DNA from 2 places in the Burkholderia torrens genome. Region 2 is predicted to be linked to the other one. Evidence: riboswitches for the same ligand, from Rfam matches in the RefSeq annotation. Region 2 holds a riboswitch; the other holds the start of a gene.
The links. A riboswitch is a leader RNA that binds a small molecule or an ion and turns the genes downstream of it on or off. The one in region 2 is predicted to bind thiamine pyrophosphate.
Positions count from the first base shown of each region.

Region 1: linked by a shared signal. The riboswitch ahead of AC5LXX_RS01760 (FAD-dependent oxidoreductase) and the one ahead of thiC (phosphomethylpyrimidine synthase ThiC) in region 2 are both predicted to bind thiamine pyrophosphate.

Region 1 covers NZ_OZ480211.1:385,280-395,621, reverse strand. The annotation lists gene AC5LXX_RS01780 (ABC transporter ATP-binding protein) at 1-404, opposite strand, end outside; gene thiE (thiamine phosphate synthase) at 489-1,613, opposite strand; gene AC5LXX_RS01770 (thiazole synthase) at 1,610-2,425, opposite strand; gene thiS (sulfur carrier protein ThiS) at 2,464-2,661, opposite strand; gene AC5LXX_RS01760 (FAD-dependent oxidoreductase) at 2,694-3,830, opposite strand; TPP riboswitch at 4,056-4,179, opposite strand; gene AC5LXX_RS01755 (ABC transporter ATP-binding protein/permease) at 4,450-6,219, shown strand; gene AC5LXX_RS01750 (SDR family NAD(P)-dependent oxidoreductase) at 6,216-6,992, shown strand; gene AC5LXX_RS01745 (MFS transporter) at 7,121-8,383, shown strand; gene AC5LXX_RS01740 (D-amino acid dehydrogenase) at 8,409-9,692, shown strand; gene thpR (RNA 2',3'-cyclic phosphodiesterase) at 9,680-10,255, opposite strand; gene AC5LXX_RS01730 (alanine/glycine:cation symporter family protein) at 10,252-10,342, opposite strand, start outside.
Region 2 covers NZ_OZ480211.1:1,309,942-1,320,283, reverse strand. The annotation lists gene AC5LXX_RS06120 (molybdopterin-dependent oxidoreductase) at 1-366, opposite strand, end outside; gene AC5LXX_RS06115 (cytochrome b/b6 domain-containing protein) at 396-1,028, opposite strand; gene AC5LXX_RS06110 (pentapeptide MXKDX repeat protein) at 1,103-1,375, opposite strand; TPP riboswitch at 1,647-1,763, shown strand; gene thiC (phosphomethylpyrimidine synthase ThiC) at 1,888-3,819, shown strand; gene AC5LXX_RS06100 (YMGG-like glycine zipper-containing protein) at 4,052-4,264, shown strand; gene AC5LXX_RS06095 (hypothetical protein) at 4,459-4,710, shown strand; gene AC5LXX_RS06090 (DMT family transporter) at 4,853-5,779, shown strand; gene AC5LXX_RS06085 (sensor domain-containing phosphodiesterase) at 5,990-7,270, shown strand; gene arfB (alternative ribosome rescue aminoacyl-tRNA hydrolase ArfB) at 7,322-7,726, opposite strand; gene AC5LXX_RS06075 (AAA family ATPase) at 7,723-10,050, opposite strand; gene recB (exodeoxyribonuclease V subunit beta) at 10,047-10,342, opposite strand, start outside.

The DNA of each region.
Region 1 (10,342 bases), 920 kb from region 2:
AGGCCGACCGCGTTGAGCTTCATCAGCACGAGGTCGCGGATCAGGTCTTCGGGCAGGTCGGTATGCTCGCGCAGCGCGAACGCGACGTTCTCGAACACCGACATGTCGGTAAACAACGCGCCGAACTGGAACAGCATGCCCATCTTGCGGCGCAGCGCGTACAGGCCGTCGCGCGTTTGCGCGCCGACGTCGGCGCCGTCGAACAGCACCTGGCCGCGGCGCGCACGCACGAGGCCGCCGACCAGGCGCAGCACGGTGGTCTTGCCGCAACCCGAGCCGCCCATGACCGCGACGACCTGCCCGCGCCCGAAGCGCAGGTTCAGGTTGGACAGGACGAGGCGGTCGCCGTAGCCGAAGTCGACGTCGCGAAGTTCCAGCAGGGTCTCGGTAGGAGTGGGGCTCACGGAGCTGACAGTCCTTTTACGCAGAACGCCGAATTATAGGGCCTGCATTGGAATGATGTCGTGACGCCGTTCCGGGCCCTGCGGTCAATGATTGTCAAATTGTCCGGGAAAGCACTGCTGCAGCGCAATAAGCGCCGTCCGATAATCGGCTGCGCCCGTCACCGCGCTGACCACCGCGACGCTGCCGACGCCCGTCGCCAGCACGGCCGGCAGCGTGTCGAGCCCCACTCCGCCGATCGCGACGAGCGGCGCCCGCGCGCTGGCGAAGCGCGCGTAGCGGGCGATCCGCGCGAGGCCCTGCGGCGGCGCGGCGACGGCCTTGGTGGCGGTCGCGTAGACGGGACCGAGCGCGAGGTAGCTCGGACGCTCGTGCAGCGCCCGCAACATCTCGTAATAACCATGGCTCGAAAGTCCGAGCCGCAGGCCCGCGCGCGCGATCGCGGCCAGATCGGCCGTTTCGAGGTCTTCCTGCCCCAGATGAACGCCGTACGCGCCCTCTTCTGCAGCGATCTGCCAGTGATCGTTGATGAACACACGCGCATCGGGATAGCGGCGCCCCGCCGCGACCGCGCGCGCGATTTCGCGCCGCAGCGTGTCAGGCGTCGCGCCTTTCACGCGCAGCTGCACGGTCCGCGCGCCGCCGTCGAGCACGCGCTCGACCCATTCGGCGCTAGGCACGACCGGATAAAGGCCGAGCTGCGCGGGGCACGGCGCGAATGCCGGCTCCGGCGCAGGCGGCAGCCCGGCGACCCGCGGGAACCGCGCGGCATCGACCGGCCACGCATCGGCGGCGCGCGTCTCGTCGCCGTCGCGCCACGCCAGCGCGAGCACCAGCGCGTCGACCGGCGCGAAGCCGCAATCGAGGAATGCGGCGAGGGCCGCGATCCAGTCGTCCGCGAGCGGATGCGCGGCTTCGAGCGCGTAGCGCGCGCCTGCCGCATGCAGCACCGCACCCTGCTCGTCGAATTCGATCGCAACCGCGTCCGGCGAGGCCGGCCGCGACGCGGCCGACGCGCGCGCCCGCACGGTGCGGTCGCCGGCCGACACGATCAAGACGTCGCCGTCCGACGGCACCTCGGGTGCCGCCACGCAGAGCCGCCACGGCGCCGCGCCGTCCGGCCAGTCGCCAAGGCGGGCGCGGATCCGTTCGGCCGCTTCGGCCAGCTCGTCGGCCGGCGGCCAGAATGCATCGGCGAAGCGCGCGCTCATGCGCCGCCCCCGTCCTGGTGCCAGAACGGCATCCCGACCACCGGCGTGCTCGCATGCGCAGTTTCGCGCGCGTCCATCGGCCCGGCCAGATACGCGGCACGGCCGGCTTCGACGCCCTGTGCGAACGCGCGCGCCATGATTTCCGGGTGCGTGGCCTGCGACACGGCCGTGTTCAGCAGCACGCCGTCGAAGCCCCACTCCATCACCTGGCACGCGTGCGACGGCACGCCGAGCCCTGCGTCGACGATCAGCGGCACGTCGGGCAACCGCTCGCGCAGCACGCGCAGGCCGTACGGGTTCACGACACCCTTGCCCGTGCCGATCGGCGCGCCCCACGGCATCAGCGCCTCGCAGCCGACGTCGAGCAGGCGCCGGCCGATCACGAGATCCTCGGTGCAGTAAGGCAGCACCTTGAAGCCGTCCTTGACCAGTTGCGCGGCGGCCTCGATCAGCCCGACCGGATCCGGCTGCAGCGTGTAGTCGTCACCGATCAGCTCGAGCTTGATCCAGTCGGTATCGAATACCTCGCGCGCCATGTGCGCGGTCGTCACGGCCTCGGCGACGGTCTGGCAGCCGGCCGTGTTCGGCAGCAGCGGCACCGCGTGGCGCTTGAGCAGATCGAAGAAGCCGGCTTCGGCCGTGCCGCCCGTCATCTGGCGGCGCAGCGCGACCGTCACCATCCCGGGACGCGACGCGGCGATCGAATCGGACAGCGACTGCAGCGACGGATAGCGCGACGTGCCGAGCAGCACGCGGCTTGCGAAAGTTTCGCCGTACAGCGTCAGCGCGTCGGCGGAGGTGTGGGACGTCATGTCGTTTTCCTGGAAGAGCGGGGGCGAACCGGCGGCGCTCAGCCGCCCGCGACGGGGTGCACGACGTCGAGCTTGTCGCCCGTCGCGAGCGCGCGCGCCGCATGCTGCGTGCGCGCGACGAAATTGCCGTTCAGCGCGACCGCGTACGGCGGACGCGCGCCGTACGCGGCGAGCGCGTCGGCCACCGTCGCGCCGTCGGGCAGCGTCAGGGTCTGTTGGTTGATCTGGATATCCATGAGGCTCGGTCGGATTCGGTCGGCGGCACGCGTCACGCCGGCTGGCGCGCGTCGCTGCGGTGATGAAGGAGCGCCGGCCAGCGCGCGGCGTCGCGCCATGCGGCAAACGCGTCGGCATCGCCGAACGCGCCGCCGAGCACGGCTTGCGCGCACGCGACGGCCGCGTGCGCGACTTCCGGCGCGATCATGAAGCCGTGCCGGTACAGGCCGTTGACGGCGAGCGTCGATGCGCCGTCCCAGATCACCGCCGGGCGGTGATCGGGCAGCGTCGGCCGGCACTGCGCATTGAGTTCGAGGATGCGCGCCTCGCCGAACGCCGGGTGCACGGAGAACGCCGCGCTCAGCAGTTCGAGCGCGGAGCGCACGCTGACGGGCGACATGTCCTCGCCCTCCACCTCGGTCGCGCCGATCACATAGAGATCGCCCTGCTTCGGCGCGATGTACAGCGGGTACCGCGGATGCAGCAGCCGCACGGGCCGCGTCAGCCCGATGCCGGGCGCGTGCACGCGCGCGACTTCGCCGCGGATGCCGCGCAGGGCGGGCAGCGCGGATTTCGCGCCGAGCCCGCGGCAATCGATCGTGAAATGCGCGGCGGGCAGGTTCGCGTCGTCGATCGCGACGTGCCAGTGCAGGTCGACGCCGCGTTCGGCCAGGCCCGCCGCCAGCGCGCGCAGCGCCTGGCGATTGTCGAGCTGGCCTTCGCGCGGCAGCAGCAGGCCGCGGGCGAAACGGCCCGCGAGCGTCGGCTCGGCCGCATCGACCTGCGCGCCGGCGAGCGTCACGAAGCCGCCGTCGAGCAGGTCGGCTGGCGCGTTCGCACGCACGCGCCGCTCGAACAGCGGCGCCTCCGCGCGATCCGCGTGGTGCCAGACGACGAGTGTGCCGCGATGCTGGAAGAAGACGGGTTCGGGCAGTTCCGCGAGCCATTGCGGCCAGCGTTCGAGCGACGCGGCGCCGAGCTCGGTGATCAGCCGCTCGGCGCTCGCCGCTTCCGCGAGCGGCGCGAGCATCGCGGCCGCGATCCACGCGGCCGACTGCTCGCCGTCCGGGCCGCCGCGCTCGTACAGCGCGACGCGATGCCCGTCGCCCGCAAGCCGCCACGCGATCAGGCGGCCGACGAGCCCGCCGCCGAGCACCGCGAAATCGGGCCGTGCATCCTGGACGTTCATCGCGCGCCCTCCGTGCGAACGCGCACGACGAACGGCGACGCACGCGCACCGGCACGTGCGAATGCACGCGACATCGGGCCGGGAATCAAGCAAAAGACTGAAGATTGTGCGGTCATCATTCCTTCCGTAACGCGCAATGCGCGTACCCAAAAGGACGAAACCGGCAGCAAAGGCCGGCCGGGCGGGACTCGGGCGCTGACCATGTGGGATGGCGGCCAGCGCGGCCCGGCGGGATCAGAAACTTCCCTCGCCGGTATTACCCGGATCGGGTGCAAAGGGTTTTTCTCAGCCTCGCCGCGCCGCCCGGAACATCTGCCGGCCGCGCCACGAAGCACCCCTGTTTCGTCGTCGGCCATTAGACCATAAAAGCGGAAAGTGCCGCAAACTGTCCCCCGTGGGGCAAATTCGCCGTCGGCCCGCGCCGCTCTGGCACAATGCCCGCAGGCCGGCCGCGCGAGCGGCCGGTTGCCGCGTCACCGCCGGCCCTTAAGCGCCGTTTAAGACGCGCGGGCGACCATCGCTGCGCCCGCCGTCAGTCGGCGCCGCGTCCCGGCATGCCGTATCGCGGCGCGCGCCCGGCTTCGCCCGGCCCGCGCGCCGGCTACTCATCAGGAAGCACATGACCCAATCGATCGATCCCGTCCGCTCCGCCTCCGACGCGCCGCAGGACGAGCGCCCGGTATCCGCATGGAGCCTCATCAAGCCCTACTGGGTATCGTCCGAATGGAAAATCGCGTGGGGCCTGCTGGTCACGATCATCGCGATCAACCTCTGCGTGGTCTGGATCAACGTCCGGCTGAACAAGTGGAACGCGGAGTTCTACAACGCGCTGCAGTCGAAGGACGTCCACGACTTCCCGAACCTGCTGATGCAGTTCTCCGCGCTCGCGTTCGGCTTCATCATCCTCGCCGTGTACGGCCGCTACCTGCGGCAGATGCTCGGCTTCCGCTGGCGCCAGTGGCTCACCGACCGCTTCCTCGGCCAGTGGCTCGGCGATCGCGCGTTCTACCGGATCGAGCGTGACCGCCTCGCGGACAACCCTGACCAGCGGATCACCGACGACCTCCAGTCGTTCGCGACCACGACGCTCGCGCTGTCGCTCGACCTGCTGTCGACGGTCGTCACGCTCGTGTCGTTCATCACGATCCTGTGGTCGCTCGCCGGCGCGCTGACGTTCACGCTCGGCGCGACGCCAATCGCGATTCCCGGCTACATGGTGTGGGCGGCCGCGCTGTATGCGGTGATCGGCTCGCTGATCATCCAGAAGGTCGGCCATCCGCTCGTGTCGATCAACTACCAGCAGCAGCGCGTCGAGGCCGATTTCCGCTTCGGGCTGATCCGCGTGCGCGAGAACGCCGAGCAGATCGCGTTCTACGACGGCGAGAAGACCGAGACCGGCAACGCGCAGACCCTCTTCATGCGCATCCGCGACAACTGGTGGCGCGTGATGAAGTACACGAAGCGGCTCACGTTCGTGCTGAGCTTCTACGGGCAGATCGCGATCATCTTCCCGCTCGTGGTCGCCGCGCCGCGCTATTTCGCGGGTGCGTTCTCGTTCGGCGTGCTGATGCAGATCTCGTCCGCGTTCGGCACCGTCAGCGATTCGTTCTCGTGGTTCATCAACAGCTACTCGACCCTCGTCGAATGGCGCGCCACCGTCAACCGTCTGCGCGAATTCAAGCGCGTGATGGGCACGTCGCACCTGAAGGAAAGCCTGTCGCCCGCGACCGAGCACGGCGGCATCAACCTGCACTACATCGACGGCGCGAAGCTGTCGACGTCGTCGCTCAAACTCGCGCTGCCGAACGGCAACGTGCTCGCGAACATCGGCAACCTCACGATCGAGCCTGGTTCGCGCTGGCTCGTGATCGGCAAGTCGGGCTCCGGCAAGAGCACGTTCATGCGCGCGCTCGCGGGCCTGTGGCCGTTCGGCGACGGCGCGATCGACGCGCCGGTCGGCGCGCGGATGATGTTCGTGCCGCAGACGAGCTATTTGCCGATCGGCACGCTGAAGGCCGCGCTCACCTATCCGGCGACGCCCGACACGTTCAGCGACGAAGCCTGCCGCGACGCGCTGCGCGCGTGCCGCCTCGAGGATTACGTCGAGCGCCTCGACGAGACCGCGCACTGGACGCGCGTGCTGTCGCCGGGCGAGCAGCAGCGCCTTGCCGGCGCCCGCGTGCTGCTGCACAAGCCCGACTTCCTGTTCCTCGACGAAGCCACCAGCGCGCTCGACGCCGACAACGAGGCACGCCTCTATCACCTGTTCGCCGAACGGCTGCCGAAGGCCGCGATCGTCAGCATCGCGCACCGCGAGTCGCTGGCCGCGTTCCACGTCGGCACGATCAACGTCGAACGCGTGAACGCCGGCGACAAGGTCGCCGCGTGAGCGCACGCGCCGCGCACCTCGAACGCATCGCGCTGATCACCGGCGCAGGCTCGGGGATCGGCGCGGCGCTCGCCCGTCGGCTCGCGGCGCCCGGTATCGCGCTGGCGCTGCATGCGCGCGGCGCGGACGATTCGGCGCGGGCCCGGCTCGCCGAAGTCGCCCGTGCGTGCACGGCGGCAAGCGCCGAGTGCATCACGCTGACCGGCGATCTCGGCGAACCGGGTGTCGCCGCCGCGCTGGTCGATAGCACCGCGACCCGCTTCGGCGGGCTCGACCAGCTCGTCGCGAACGCCGGCTTCGCCGCGCGGCAATCCTTTTCCGATCTTTCCGCCGACGCACTCGCGTCCGCCTTCGCGGCGATGCCCGGCGCGTTCTCCGCGCTCGCGGGCCGCGCGCGGCCGCTGCTCGAAGCGTCGGCCGCCCCGCGCATCGTCGCGGTCAGTTCGTTCGTCGCGCACCGCTATCGCGCCGCTGCGCCATTCGCGGCGACCGCCGCCGCGAAGGCCGCGCTCGAATCGCTCGTGCGCACCGCGGCCGCCGAATTCGCCGCGCACCGCATCACCGTGAACGCGGTCGCGCCGGGCTTCACGCGCAAGGACCATGGACCGAGCGTCGGCAACGCCGCCGCGTGGGCGCAGGCCGAACAGGCGACGCCGCTCGGCCGGATCGCCGAACCCGACGACGTCGCCGCGCTGATCGCGTTCCTGCTGTCCGATGCGGCGCGGCAGATCACCGGCCAGGTCGTCCACGTCGACGGCGGCCTGACGCTCTGACGCGTCTTTCCCTCTTCCTGCCTGCCCGCGCGAACCTGCATCCGCCTTTTTGGCGCGCGGGATCGCGCCCGTAAAATAATCGCCACGCGGCAGCGCGAGACGAGACAAGACGAGAGGGGGCGGCAAGCATGCAGGCATTCCAGTGGTTCAACGAATTGTCGACGCGCGAGCGCCGGACGCTGTACGCCGGCTTCGGCGGCTACGCGGTCGATGCGTTCGACTTCATGATCTATTCGTTCCTGATTCCGACGCTGATCGCCTCGTGGGGCATGTCGAAGAGCGAGGCCGGGATGATCGCGACGAGTTCGCTGATCTCGTCGGCGATCGGCGGCTGGGTCGCCGGCATCCTCGCCGACCGCTACGGCCGCGTGCGCGTATTGCAGTGGACGATCGCGACGTTCGCGCTGTTCACGTGCCTGTCCGGTTTCACGCATTCGTTCTGGCAGTTGCTCGCCACGCGCACGCTGCAGGGTTTCGGCTTCGGCGGCGAATGGTCGGTCGTGACGATCATGATGGCCGAGACGATCCGCTCGCCCGAGCATCGCGCGAAGGCCGTCGGCACCGTGCAGAGCAGCTGGTCGTTCGGCTGGGGCGCGGCCGCGATCCTCTACTGGGCGTTCTTCGCGCTGCTGCCCGAGCAGGTCGCGTGGCGCGCGTGCTTCTGGATCGGCATCGTGCCCGCGCTGTGGATCCTGTACATCCGCCGCAACGTCAGCGATCCCGACATCTACACGGCCACGCGCCGCGCCCGCAACGAAGGCCGCGTGTCGGGCCACTTCCTCGAGATCTTCTCGCCGCCGCACCTGCGCGCGACGCTGTTCGGCAGCGCGCTGTGCACCGGCATGCTCGGCGGCTACTACGCGATCACGACGTGGCTGCCCACCTACCTGAAAACCGTCCGCCACCTGTCGGTATTCAACACGAGCGGCTATCTGGTCGTGCTGATCGTCGGCTCGTTCGTCGGCTACGTGGTCGGCGCGATCCTGTCCGACCGGCTCGGCCGCCGCGCGTCGTTCATCCTGTTCGCGATCGGCTCGTTCTCGCTCGGCATGGCATACACGATGCTGCCGATCACCGATACCGCGATGCTGCTGCTCGGCTTCCCGCTCGGCATCGTCGTGCAGGGGATCTTCGCCGGCGTCGGCGCATACCTGTCGGAGCTGTACCCGGGCGCGATCCGCGGCTCGGGCCAGGGCTTCTGCTACAACCTCGGCCGCGGGCTCGGCTCGTTCTTCCCGATCCTCGTCGGCTCGCTGTCGCAGACGATGTCGCTCGTGAAAGCGATCGGCCTCGTCGCGGGCGGCGGCTACCTGCTCGTGATCGTCGCCGCGCTCGTGCTGCCCGAAACGCGCGGCAAGTCGCTCGTCGACGATCCGGCCGTCGCATCGTGAGCGGCCGCTTCACTCCGGAAATCGCATGCACGTGATCGTCCTCGGCGCCGGCGTGATCGGCGTCACCACCGCCTGGCACCTGCGCGAAGCAGGCTGCGACGTCACCGTGATCGAACGCGAGGCCGATGTCGCGCAGGCGACGAGCCTCGGCAACGCGGGCGTGATCGCGCCCGGCTACGTGACGCCGTGGGCCGCGCCCGGCATGCCCGGCAAGATCCTCAAGTACCTGTTCAAGCCCGCGTCGCCGCTGATCTTCCGGCCAACGCCCGATCCCGCGCAGTGGCGCTGGATCGCGCGCTGGCTGCGCGAATGCGAATTCGAGCGGTTCCGCGTGAACAAGCAGCGGATGCAGCGCATCGCGTATTACAGCCGCGCGTGCCTGCATGCGTTTCGCGAGCGTCATCCGTTCGACTATGGCGCGAGCCGCGGCTACCTGCAGCTGCTGCGCGGCGCATTCGACGTCGAGATGGTGCAGCCCGCGCTGAAGGTGCTGCGCGACGCCGGCATCGCGTTTCGTGAACTCGACGCGGCCGGCTGCACGGCGATCGAACCGGGCCTGCGCTGGGCGCGGCAGGCGCCGGTCGGCGGCATCTACCTGCCCGACGACGAAGCCGGCGACTGCGCCCGCTTCACGCGCGAGCTGCGGGCGCTATGCGAAGCGCACGGCGTGACGTTCCGCTTTCGCACCGAAATCCGCACGCTCGATGTCGCGGGCGGCAAGGTGCGCGGCGTGCGGGTCGATTCGCGCGAAGCCGGCGATGCCACGCAACGCGATGTGCTGCTCGCCGCCGATGCGATCGTCGTCGCGCTCGGCGTCGACAGCGCCGGCCTGCTGCGGCCGTACGGGATCGACGTGCCGCTGTATCCGGTGAAGGGCTACTCGGCGACGCTCGCGGTCGTCGACGACGAAAAAGCGCCGCGCGCCGCGCTGATGGACGAATCGCTGAAGACGGCGATCACGCGCTTCGGCCCGACGCTGCGCGTCGCGGGTACCGCGGAGCTCGGCAACCGGCACGCGGCGCTGCGTCGGCAGGCGCTCGATACGCTGATGAAGGTGCTCGACGACTGGTTCCCGCACGCGGCCGATCGCACATCGGCGCGCTTCTGGGTCGGCCGACGGCCGATGACGCCCGACGGGCCGCCTTTGCTCGGCGCGAGCGGGATCGACGGGCTCTGGCTCAACGTCGGCCACGGCTCGACGGGCTGGGCGATGTCGATGGGTTCGGGAAAGGTGGTCGCGGATCTCGTCACGGGGCACGAACCGGAAATCGACCTGTCGGGCCTGACGCTCGCGCGTTACGGCCGGTAGGCGCCGGCGCTGCCGTCCGCGTGTGCGATCGGCGCCGACACGATCGGCTGATGCGACACGCCCTCCTGCGACAGCCGGCTTTCGAACAGCGTCAGCACTTCGATGCGCAGCATGACCTGCCGCCCCGGCGCGCCGCCGTGCGCGGGCTGGCCGACCGCGTCGTGCGGCAGCCGCGCGAGCGTCACGTGCGGCCGGAACGGCCGCCGGTCGGCCGGCACACCCAGTTCGCGCAGCAGCGCCGACAACCCGGCATTCAGCGCGACGCACGCGGGGTCGGCCGCCAGTTCCGCGACGATCAGCCTCGCACGCGGCAGGCTCGGCCACCACGCGATCCGCTCGACCGGCAGCAACGGCAGCGCATGCGCGGCCGCGAGCGCGGGCAGGTGCGCGGCCAGCGCGTCGCACCGCTCGCGTTCGATCGCCCCGATGAACGCGAGCGTCATGTGCAGTTGCGCGGGCAGCGTGCGCCGCGCGCCACGGGTGACCGGCAACGCGTGCAGCGCGTCGCGCGACGCCGCATCGGGCATCAGCGCGACGAACGCACGGAGCCGGTCGCCGTTCATGACTCGCGCACCGCGCCGCGCGGCGCGCCGGCGGCGTCGGCAGAAGCCGTAGCCATAGCCGGACGCCGCGGCAGCGGCCCGTGTTCG
Region 2 (10,342 bases):
GCCGGACAGCACGAGGCGATAGGTCGACTCGTCGACGTGCCGCACTTCGTCGATCCCGTAGTACGCGTTGAACGGGAACGGGCGCGTGATGTCGGCTTCGGTGTAGGTCGGCGCGAGCCGGTCGGGGTTGAACAGCCACGCCTGCACGCGATCGTTCATGCGCGACACTTTCTCGAGGAACGTGTTGACCGACGCATCGTCCTGCAACGTGCAGCCGGTCAGCATCGCGAGGCCGCCGAGCGTCAGCACGCGCCGGTTGAAGAGCCGCCGCGACGGCATCTCGAGCTCGCGGCGCACGTCGAGTTCGAGCGACTTCCGGTCGAGCGTCCAGCGCGGCTCGCCGCGGCTTTTTTCGGATTCCGACATGATGATTTCCTTCGCCCGCGATGGGGCGGTCAGCGACCGCGCAGCATCGCGAGCAGCGAGCGCGGCACCAGCAGCGCCATCGCGACGTGAACGACAAAGAAGGCGACGAGCAGCGACATCGCCCAGAAATGCACGACGCGCGCATTGTCGTAGCCGCCGAACAGTTCGCGCAGCAGCGGGAACTGCACCGACTTCCAGATCGTGAGCCCGGACAGCACGAGCACGACGAGATCGACGATCGCGGTCAGGTACGCGGCGCGCTGCACCGCGTTGTAGACGCTCAGGTCGTCGTGCGCCAGCCGCCCGCCGAGCGCGGCGCGCACGTCGCGCCACACCGACGCCGGCGTGACGGGCAACAGCTTGCGCGCGAAGCGCCCCGTCGTGATCGACATCGCGAGATAGAACAGCCCGTTGCCGACCAACAGCCACATCGCCGCGAAATGCCATTGCAGCGCGCCGCCGAGCCAGCCGCCGAGCGTGATGCCGTGCGCGAACGTGAACGACGGATAGATCGGCGACGCGTCGTAGATGCGCCAGCCGGACAGCGCCATCAGGATCGCCGCGAGCGCGTTGAGCCAGTGGCTCACGCGCACCCACGGCGGATGGATCGTGGGCGCGGGCGGCGTCGTACTCGCGCGATCCGTGACAGGAACCGTTTGCATGATGAAGACTCCCGGAATGATGCGACGGGACGCGATGTGTCCGCAGCCGGCCGGCCGCGCCCCGCGCGCATCGATCAGTTCGACGGGCTCATGGTGTCCTTCTTCATCGCGTCGCCCTTCGACATCGCGTCGTGGCCCATCGCGTCCTTTTTCATGGCGTCCTTCTTCATCGCGTGCTTCTTCATGCCGTCCTTCTTCATCGCGCCGTCCTTGGCCATCTCGTCGTGGCCCATCGCGTCCTTCGACATCGACATGCCATCCTTCGACATCGCATCGTTCTGCGCATACGCGCCCGTTGCGATCGTGGCAAGTGCGGCGACACAGGCAACCAGGAATACGTTTTTCATGACATCTCTCCACTACATGGGTTTAGGAGCCGAATAGACGGAGCACACCGCCGGAAATGACAGCGGTGCTAAAAAAAATTCTAGACGCCTGAAATGAAGGGGGGAAATGCTGCACCGCGTGGCGCTTTCCGGCCGGTTCGGGACGCGGATCGGCGGCCGCGCTTGCTGCGCCGCACCCTGCCCGGTTCGCCGGCGGCGATCCGGCGATCGCCCGGCGGCATCCGATCCGTTCCCGGTTGAAACCGCCGCCAAGCCGGTGTATCGTGTGCCCTTGCTAACGCGGGGGTCCTGCAATGCGCTCGGTCAAGTTACCGGCATTGCGGGTGAGAAATACCCTTTGAACCTGATCTGGATAATGCCAGCGCAGGGAAGCGTACGGATTTCGCCGCCATCCTTCTGACGAAATCCGCCGCCTCACCAAGCCTCGTCTCCTGCTTAGCTCGAGCCCCACATTCGTCAAGGGCTCCGGGCAAGCGCCGAAGCGCCTGTCCGGCGCCCGCACAGGAGATTGCATGAACGCCAATCCGAAGTTTCTGTCCGCCGACGCTCACGTCGACGCCGCTGCTGTCGCGCCGCTGCCGAATTCGCGCAAGGTCTATGTCACCGGCTCGCAGCCCGACATCCGCGTGCCGATGCGCGAAATCACGCAGGCCGACACGCCGACCGGCTTCGGCGGCGAAAAGAACCCGCCGATCTACGTGTACGACACGTCGGGCCCCTACACCGATCCGGACGCGAAGATCGACATCCGTGCGGGCCTGCCCGCGCTGCGCCAGCGCTGGATCGAAGCGCGCGGCGACACCGAAGTGCTCCCCGGCCTGTCGAGCCGGTACGGCCTCGAGCGCGCGGCCGATCCGGCCACGGCCGACCTGCGTTTCCCGGGCCTGCACCGCAATCCGCGCCGCGCCCAGGCCGGCAAGAACGTCACGCAGATGCACTACGCGCGTCAGGGCATCATCACGCCGGAAATGGAATACATCGCGATCCGCGAGAACCAGCGCCGCGCCGAGTACATCGAGAGCCTGAAGTCGAGCGGCCCGAACGGCGCGAAGCTCGCCGCGATGATGGGCCGCCAGCACCCGGGCCAGGCGTTCGGCGCAGCCGCCTTCGGCGCGAATGCGCTGGCCGAGATCACGCCGGAATTCGTGCGCGACGAAATCGCCCGCGGCCGCGCGATCATTCCCGCGAACATCAACCACCCGGAATCCGAGCCGATGATCATCGGCCGCAACTTCCTCGTGAAGATCAACGCGAACATCGGCAACTCGGCCGTCACGTCGTCGATCGGCGAGGAAGTCGACAAGATGACGTGGGCGATCCGCTGGGGCGGCGACACGGTGATGGACCTGTCGACCGGCAAGCACATCCATGAAACGCGCGAGTGGATCATCCGCAACAGCCCGGTGCCGATCGGCACGGTGCCGATCTACCAGGCACTCGAAAAGGTCAACGGCAAGGCCGAGGACCTGACCTGGGAAATCTTCCGCGACACGCTGATCGAGCAGGCCGAGCAAGGCGTCGACTACTTCACGATCCACGCGGGCGTGCGCCTGCAGTACGTGCCGCTCACCGCGAACCGGATGACGGGCATCGTGTCGCGCGGCGGCTCGATCATGGCGAAGTGGTGTCTCGCGCATCACAAGGAAAGCTTCCTGTACGAACACTTCGAAGAGATCTGCGAGATCATGAAGGCGTACGACGTGAGCTTCTCGCTCGGTGACGGCCTGCGTCCCGGCTCGATCTACGACGCGAACGACGAAGCGCAGCTCGGCGAGCTGAAGACGCTCGGCGAGCTCACGCAGATCGCGTGGAAGCACGACGTGCAGGTGATGATCGAAGGCCCCGGCCACGTGCCGATGCAGTTGATCAAGGAGAACATGGATCTCCAGCTCGACTGGTGCAAGGAAGCGCCGTTCTACACGCTCGGGCCGCTCACCACCGACATCGCGCCGGGCTACGACCACATCACGTCGGGCATCGGCGCGGCGATGATCGGCTGGTTCGGCACCGCGATGCTCTGCTACGTGACGCCGAAGGAACACCTCGGCCTGCCGAACAAGGACGACGTGAAGGAAGGCATCATCACGTACAAGCTCGCCGCGCACGCCGCCGACCTCGCCAAGGGTCACCCCGGCGCGCAGGTGCGCGACAACGCGCTGTCGAAGGCGCGCTTCGAATTCCGCTGGGAAGACCAGTTCAACATCGGTCTCGATCCGGACAAGGCACGCGAATTCCACGACGAGACGCTGCCGAAGGATTCGGCGAAGGTCGCGCACTTCTGCTCGATGTGCGGCCCGCACTTCTGCTCGATGAAGATCACGCAGGACGTGCGCGAGTTCGCGGCGCAGCAGGGCGTGTCGGAAACCGAAGCGCTGAAGAAAGGGATGGAAGTGAAGGCGGTCGAGTTCGTCAAGACCGGGGCCGAGATCTACCACCGTCAGTAAGCGCAGACAGCGACCCGCCTCGGGTCGCTTCGCGATGCACGAAGCCCGCTTTCGAGCGGGCTTTTTTGCGCATGTCGCGTGCCCGCCGACGCACGGGAAACAATTGATTACGAAACCGCGCGAGCCTTAACAAGTCCTTACAGCAGCACCGCGGAGCGGCGCGTAGATTGGGGACATGCGTGACCGCCAGCCGGTCGCGCGTCCTCCGTTCACTACCACAAGGACAACGATCATGATTTCGATTCGGCGTATTGGGGTATGCGCGCTCCTCGTCACGACGGTGGCCAGCCTGTCGGCCTGCGATTCGATGACGAGGCGCCAGCGCGACACGGCAATCGGCGCGGGTGTCGGCGGCGTCGCCGGCGCGGCGATCGGCGGCAACGCGCTGTCGACGCTGGGCGGCGCGGCAGCCGGCGGCATCATCGGCAACCAGGTCGGCAAGTAAGCGGCCGGCCGGACCCGGCGCAACCTTCGTCCAGACGGCGTTTCCGCGAAGCGGAAGCGCCGTTTTCGCATGCGGCGCCGCAATATCTCCGGCAGCGGCCCGGAAATGATCGGTTACCGTTTCGCACACCGTGTCATCCGCGCGCGGCCTAAGCTTAAGCATCTGCCGATTGCCGGCTCCGCCGGAGAGACATCATGAACAGGACCCTCGTCGCAGCGGCGCTCGCCTGCACGACGCTCGCCGGCTGCTACTACCCGTACGGGTACTATCCTGGCGGCTATTACACGGCCGCGCCGGTGCAGCCGGCACCCGTGTACGTCGATCCGGCCCCCGCCTACTACTACCCGGCGCCGGCCTATGCGCCCGCGTGGGGAGGTTATTGGGGACCGGCGCTGTCGCTCAATTTCGGCTTCGGCGGACGCGGCGGCTGGCACCACCATCACTGATCGGACGCGGCCGCCGACGGACGGCCGCCCGGCCTCTGCCACCGGCGACTTTCCCGCTTCTTGTCATTTCATCGGATCGTGAAACGACGGCGCGGTAACGCGGTGTAAGATTCATCGCATCCCGTCCCCGCCCTCACGATCGATGTCGCCCAAGAACGCCTTCCTGCTGACCGTGCTTGCTGCCCTGTGGGGCGCGTCATTCCTGTTCATCCGGATCGGCGTGATCGATCTAGGCGTCGCGCCGCTGATGGCGTTGCGCGTGGGCATCGGCGCGCTGTTTCTCACGGGCTTCGCGCTGACGCGCTTCAAACCCGCCGACCTCGGCACGCGGCTGCGCCGCCATGCGTGGCCATTGTTCGTCGTCGGCGCGCTGAACTCGGGCATCCCGTTCTGCCTGTTCGCGTTCGCCGAACTGACGCTGTCGGCCGGCCTGACGTCGGTGATCAATGCAACGACGCCACTGTGGGGTGCGCTCGTCGCCTACCTGTGGCTGAAGGACAAGCTGTCGCTGCCGCGCGCGCTCGGCCTCGTGATCGGCTTTGCCGGCGTGCTCACGCTCGTATGGAACCAGATCGCGAACGCGCACGGCGACACGGGCGCCAGCGCGACCGCGCTTGCTGCCGCCGCGGCGCTCGGCGCGACGCTGCTGTACGGCATCGCGGCCAATTACACGAAGCGCAAGCTCGGCGGCGTCGATCCGCTCGTCAACGCGGCCGGCAGCATGATCGGGTCGTCCGTCCTGCTGCTGCCGTTCGCGATCGCCACCTGGCCGGCCGCGCCGGTCAGTGCACACGCATGGGGCGCGGTACTCGCCCTCGGCATCGCGTGCACGGGCGTCGCGTACTTCATCTTCTTCCACCTGATCGCGCATGTCGGCCCCGCCCGCGCGATTACCGTCACGTTCGTGATTCCCGTGTTCGGGCTGCTGTGGGGGGCACTGTTCCTCGGCGAACACGTGTCGGCCGTGATGATCGAAGGTTGCGCGATCGTACTCGTCGGCACCGCGCTCGCAACGGGCGTGATCAAGCGGATTCCCGGCCTGCGGCCGCGCGGCGGTGAAGCGGCCTGAGGAGCCGGGCGCAGGCCGCGGACGCGCGTATACCGTTTGCGTCTGGAGTTACCCTGATACGCGCGACGCTGCAATCCCGTTACACTCGAAACACTTATCCGCAGAAGGCGGCCTCGATGCTCCACGTTCTTTCGCGTCCGCCTGCGCATGCGACTGCATCGGCGTGGCGGCTCGCTCCCGCCCCGCCGCTCGCCCCCGGGCACCGTTGACATGAAGCCCGCCCGCGACCTGTCGCTCGACTCCCTGCTCGAACGCCTCACGCCGACGCCCGGCGGCTGGCTCGCCACCTATCGCACCACGACGCTGCGCAGCGTGTTCCAGCCCGTGCTGTCGATCACGCACAAGCGCGTCGTCGGCTACGAAGCGCTGCTGCGCGTCGTCGACGCGAACGGCACGCTGGTGTCGCCCGCCGCGCTGTTCGACCGGGCGCGCGGCGACGCCGACGCGCTGCTGCTCGACCGGCTCGCGCGCTGCCTGCACACGGCCAACTTCGTCGCGCAAGGGATCGGCGACGGCTGGTTGTTTCTGAACGTGACGCCGCGCGTGCTCGATACGGGCCTCGTGCAGCGCGAGTTCGTCGAGGCGCTGTGCCGGCATTTCTCGTTGCCGCCGAACCGCATCGTGCTGGAAGTCATCGAGCAACCGGCGCGCGACGAAGCCGCGCTCGCCCGCACGATCGACATGATTCAGCATCGCGATTTCCTGATCGCGATCGACGATTTCGGCACCGGATTCTCGAATTTCGACCGCGTATGGCGCGCACGGCCCGATATCGTCAAGCTCGACCGTTCGCTCGTCGAGCGCTCGACCGGGTCGGCCGAAGATCGCCGCATCATGCATCACCTCGTGTCGATGCTGCACCAGGCCGGCGCGATGGTGCTGGCCGAAGGCGTCGAAAGCGACGACGCGCTGCAGGCGCTGATGGAAGCCGATATCGATTTCGTGCAGGGTTTTCGGTTCGGCCAGCCCGATGCGTCGATCGCGCACGCGAGCGCGGCCGCGCCCGCGATGCTCGATGCCGCGTGGCGGCGCTTCATCGGCCAGCGGCATACGCCGGTCGTCGCCGAACAGCCCGGCTTCGACGCGATCGAACGGCTCGTGCTCACCGGTGCGGCCGCGTTTTCCGCGAGCGGCGACCTGCAGGACGCCGCGCAACGCGTGTTCACGGTACCGGCCGCGCGCCGCGTGTTCGTCACCGACGAGACCGGCGAGCAGTTCCTGCCGTCGATCGGCGCCCGCACCGACGACGGCCAGGCGGGCGCTACCCGCCTCGCGCCGCTGTTCCCCGAAACCCACAGCAACTGGTCGCGGCGCCCGTATTTCCAGCGCGCGATCGCCGCGCCCGGGCGCGTCGCGCTGATGGGCCCGCACTTCTCGCTGACGGAAGGCCGCGACTGCTATACGGCCGCCGTCGCGATCCGCGCGCAGAGCCGGCTCGTCGTGTTCTGCGTCGACTTCGTGCTCGACAGCGCGGGCACGGTGATGCGCTAGCGAGCGCGAGCAGCGGACGTCGGCCTGCGCGGGCGGCCGGCCGTTCCTGCGTCAGTCGGTCACCTTCCCTCTTCCGGACTTCACCACGCTGCGGCGCGACTTGTGCTCGAGCCGCCGCTCCTTCGACGCACGCGTCGGCCGCGTCGCCACGCGTGCGCGCGGCGTGAACGCGACGCTGCCGATCAGCGTGTCGAGCCGCGCCAGCGCGGCCTCGCGATTCTTCTCCTGCGTGCGGTATTCCTGCGACTTGATCACGACGATGCCGTCACGCGTGATGCGCTGGTCGGACAGCGCGAGGAGCCGCTCCTTGATGACCGGCGGCAGCGACGACGCACGGATGTCGAAGCGCAGGTGAATCGCGCTCGACACCTTGTTCACGTTCTGCCCGCCCGCGCCCTGCGCGCGCACGGCCGTCCATTCGACCTCCGCCGGATCGAGCGTATAGCGGATCATCATCGCGACACCTCCGTGCGGCGTCGTGCAAGCGCTTCGTCGACGCGCGCCGCGAGCCCCGAATCGCGCTGCGTGCGTGTCGCGACCGCCTGCGCCAGTACGCGCCTCGGCCCGATCACCTGGACCCGCGTGCGTGCACGCGTGACGGCCGTATAGACCAGCTCGCGCGTGAGCACCCGGCTGAACGCGGCCGGCAGCACGAGCGCGGCTTCGTCGAATTCCGAGCCCTGCGATTTGTGGACGGTCAGCGCGAACGCCGTTTCGTGCGGCGGCAGCGCAGCCGGCGACACCGCGCGCGCGGTGCCGTCCGCGCGCCTGAACCACACGCGCAGCACACCGTGCGCATCGGGCAACGCGATGCCGATGTCGCCATTGAACAGCCCGAGCGCATAGTCGTTGCGCGTCACCATGATCGGCCGCCCGGTGAACCAGTGCGCGCCGACCGCGAGCGGCACGCGCGCGGCGTGCCGCACGTGGGCGGCCACGAGCGCGTTGACGTGCTCCGCGCCGCGCGAGCCGTTGCGGGTCGCGCAAAGGATCCGGAACCGGTTGAGCGCGTCGAACAGCGGCAGCGGATCGGGCACCGGCGCGGCCAGCGCGTCGCGCAACGCGTCGAGGTACGCGCCGAACCGCCGCGCGAGCCGCTCGACCGTCGACGCGGCAAGCGTATCGCCCGCGTCGTCGACGAACGACGCGGCGGCCGCGTCGTCGGCGGGCAGCGCATCGAGCGCGGCCTGCACGTCGCCGCTGCGGATCGCGAGCGACAGCCGCCCGATCGGCGAATCGAGACCGAAACGGTAATTGCGCTCGAGCCAGACGACACAGTCCGCGAGCGGGGCCGGCGCGGCGACGGTGGACGCGGCGGCGGCGGACGCGGCGGCGGTTGCTCCGCTCGATATCGATGCCGATGCAGCCGCCGTCACCGACGCAAGCGCCACGTCGCCCGCGTCGAACGGCGGCAGTTCGACGGCGTCGAGCCAGGCGAGTTCGTCGGCTTCGATCCATGCGGGCGTGTCGCCCGCGGTGCCGGTATCGCCGGTATCGCCGGTATCGGCCGGCACCGGCGCAACGGGTAGTGCCGACGCGATGCCGGCCGACGAAACTTCGTCATCCTGCGGTTCGTCGTCGAAGAGCGACGCCTGTCGCGGATCGGCCTTCGGTCGGAGCGCCGGTTTGCGCGAAACGGAAGCCGATGCCGAAGGCGACGCCGGGGCCGGTGCCGAAGCAGAAGCCGGACTCGCTGCGGCTGCCGCTTCGTCCGGCACCGGCAACGCCGCGACGAACGCCGCCTCGTCGATGCCGAGCGCCTGCGCGATGCGCGTGCGCGCCGCGGCCGTAAAGGCAGGCCGCGCGCTCAGCTCCGCGAACACGGCGCCCGCTTCGACCGCGGCCAGTTGATCCTTGTCGCCGAGCAGCACGAGCCGCGCGCCCGGCGCAAGCGCGTCGAGCAGGTGCGCGGCGAGCGCGACGTCGATCATCGACGCCTCGTCGACGACGATCAGGTCGTACGGCAGCGGATTGTCGCGATGATGGCGGAAGCCGGCCGCCCCGCCGCCGCCCAGCAGCCGATGCAGCGTATACGACGTGTCGGGCAGGCGCGCCGCCAGCTCGGGCGGCAGGTCGCCGGCCCGCGCATGCAGCGCTTCCTGCATCCGCTGCGCGGCCTTGCCCGTCGGTGCGGCCAGCGCGATGCGCAGCCCCGGGTGCGCGTCGAGCAGACAGGCCAGCACGCCGACGACGGTCGTCGTCTTGCCCGTGCCGGGGCCGCCGCTGACGATCGTCACGCGGCCGGTCAATGCGACGATCGCCGCCACGCGCTGCCAGTCGACTTCACCGGTGGCCGGCCCGAAGTAGCGCGCCAGGTTGTCGCGCAGCCGGTCGGGCGACAGGCCTTCGTCCGGCACGGCCACACCGGCCTGCGCGACGAGCGCATCGGCGAGCCGCCGTTCGTAATCGAAATAGCGCGACAGATACAGGTGGTCGTGCCGGTCGACGATCAGCGGCCGCTCGTCGCCGCGCGCAAGCGTGCCGAACGCGACGACACCGCTCGCGGCGAGCGCGGCGCGCACCTCGTCGAGCGGTGCTTCGTAGCGCTGCGCGAGCGCGCCGAGCGCGACGCAGACGTGGCCGCCGGCCGTCGCACGGCTCGTCGCGAACGCGGCGCGTGCCGCCCAGCGCGCCGCTGCGGACGGTGCGCCGGCGCGCCGCGCAAGGTCGCCGATGCGACGCGCGAAGCCCTCCGCAAGCGCGATGCCGAAATCGGCCGGCTCGGGCAGCCGCGCGACGAGGCCGCCGGTAAATTCGAGCGAATCTTCCGGTGCTTTCATGCGCGGCCCCCTTCCATCATCCGGTCGAGGGCATCGACGAGCGCACGTGTGGGCCGGCGTGCATGCACGCCGGACGGCTCGCCGCCGCTGCGCCAGTCGGGCCGCACGCCGCGCACGAACAGGTACAGGTAGCCCGCGATGTGCGTGTCGTAGTCGTAGTCGGGCAGCCGCGCGCGCAGGTAGCGATGCAGCGCGACCGTGTAGAGCAGCGCCTGCAGGTGATACGCGTGATCGGCCATCGCGACGTCGAGCGCACGCGGGCCGTAGGCATCCGGCGTCGTGCCGAGATGGT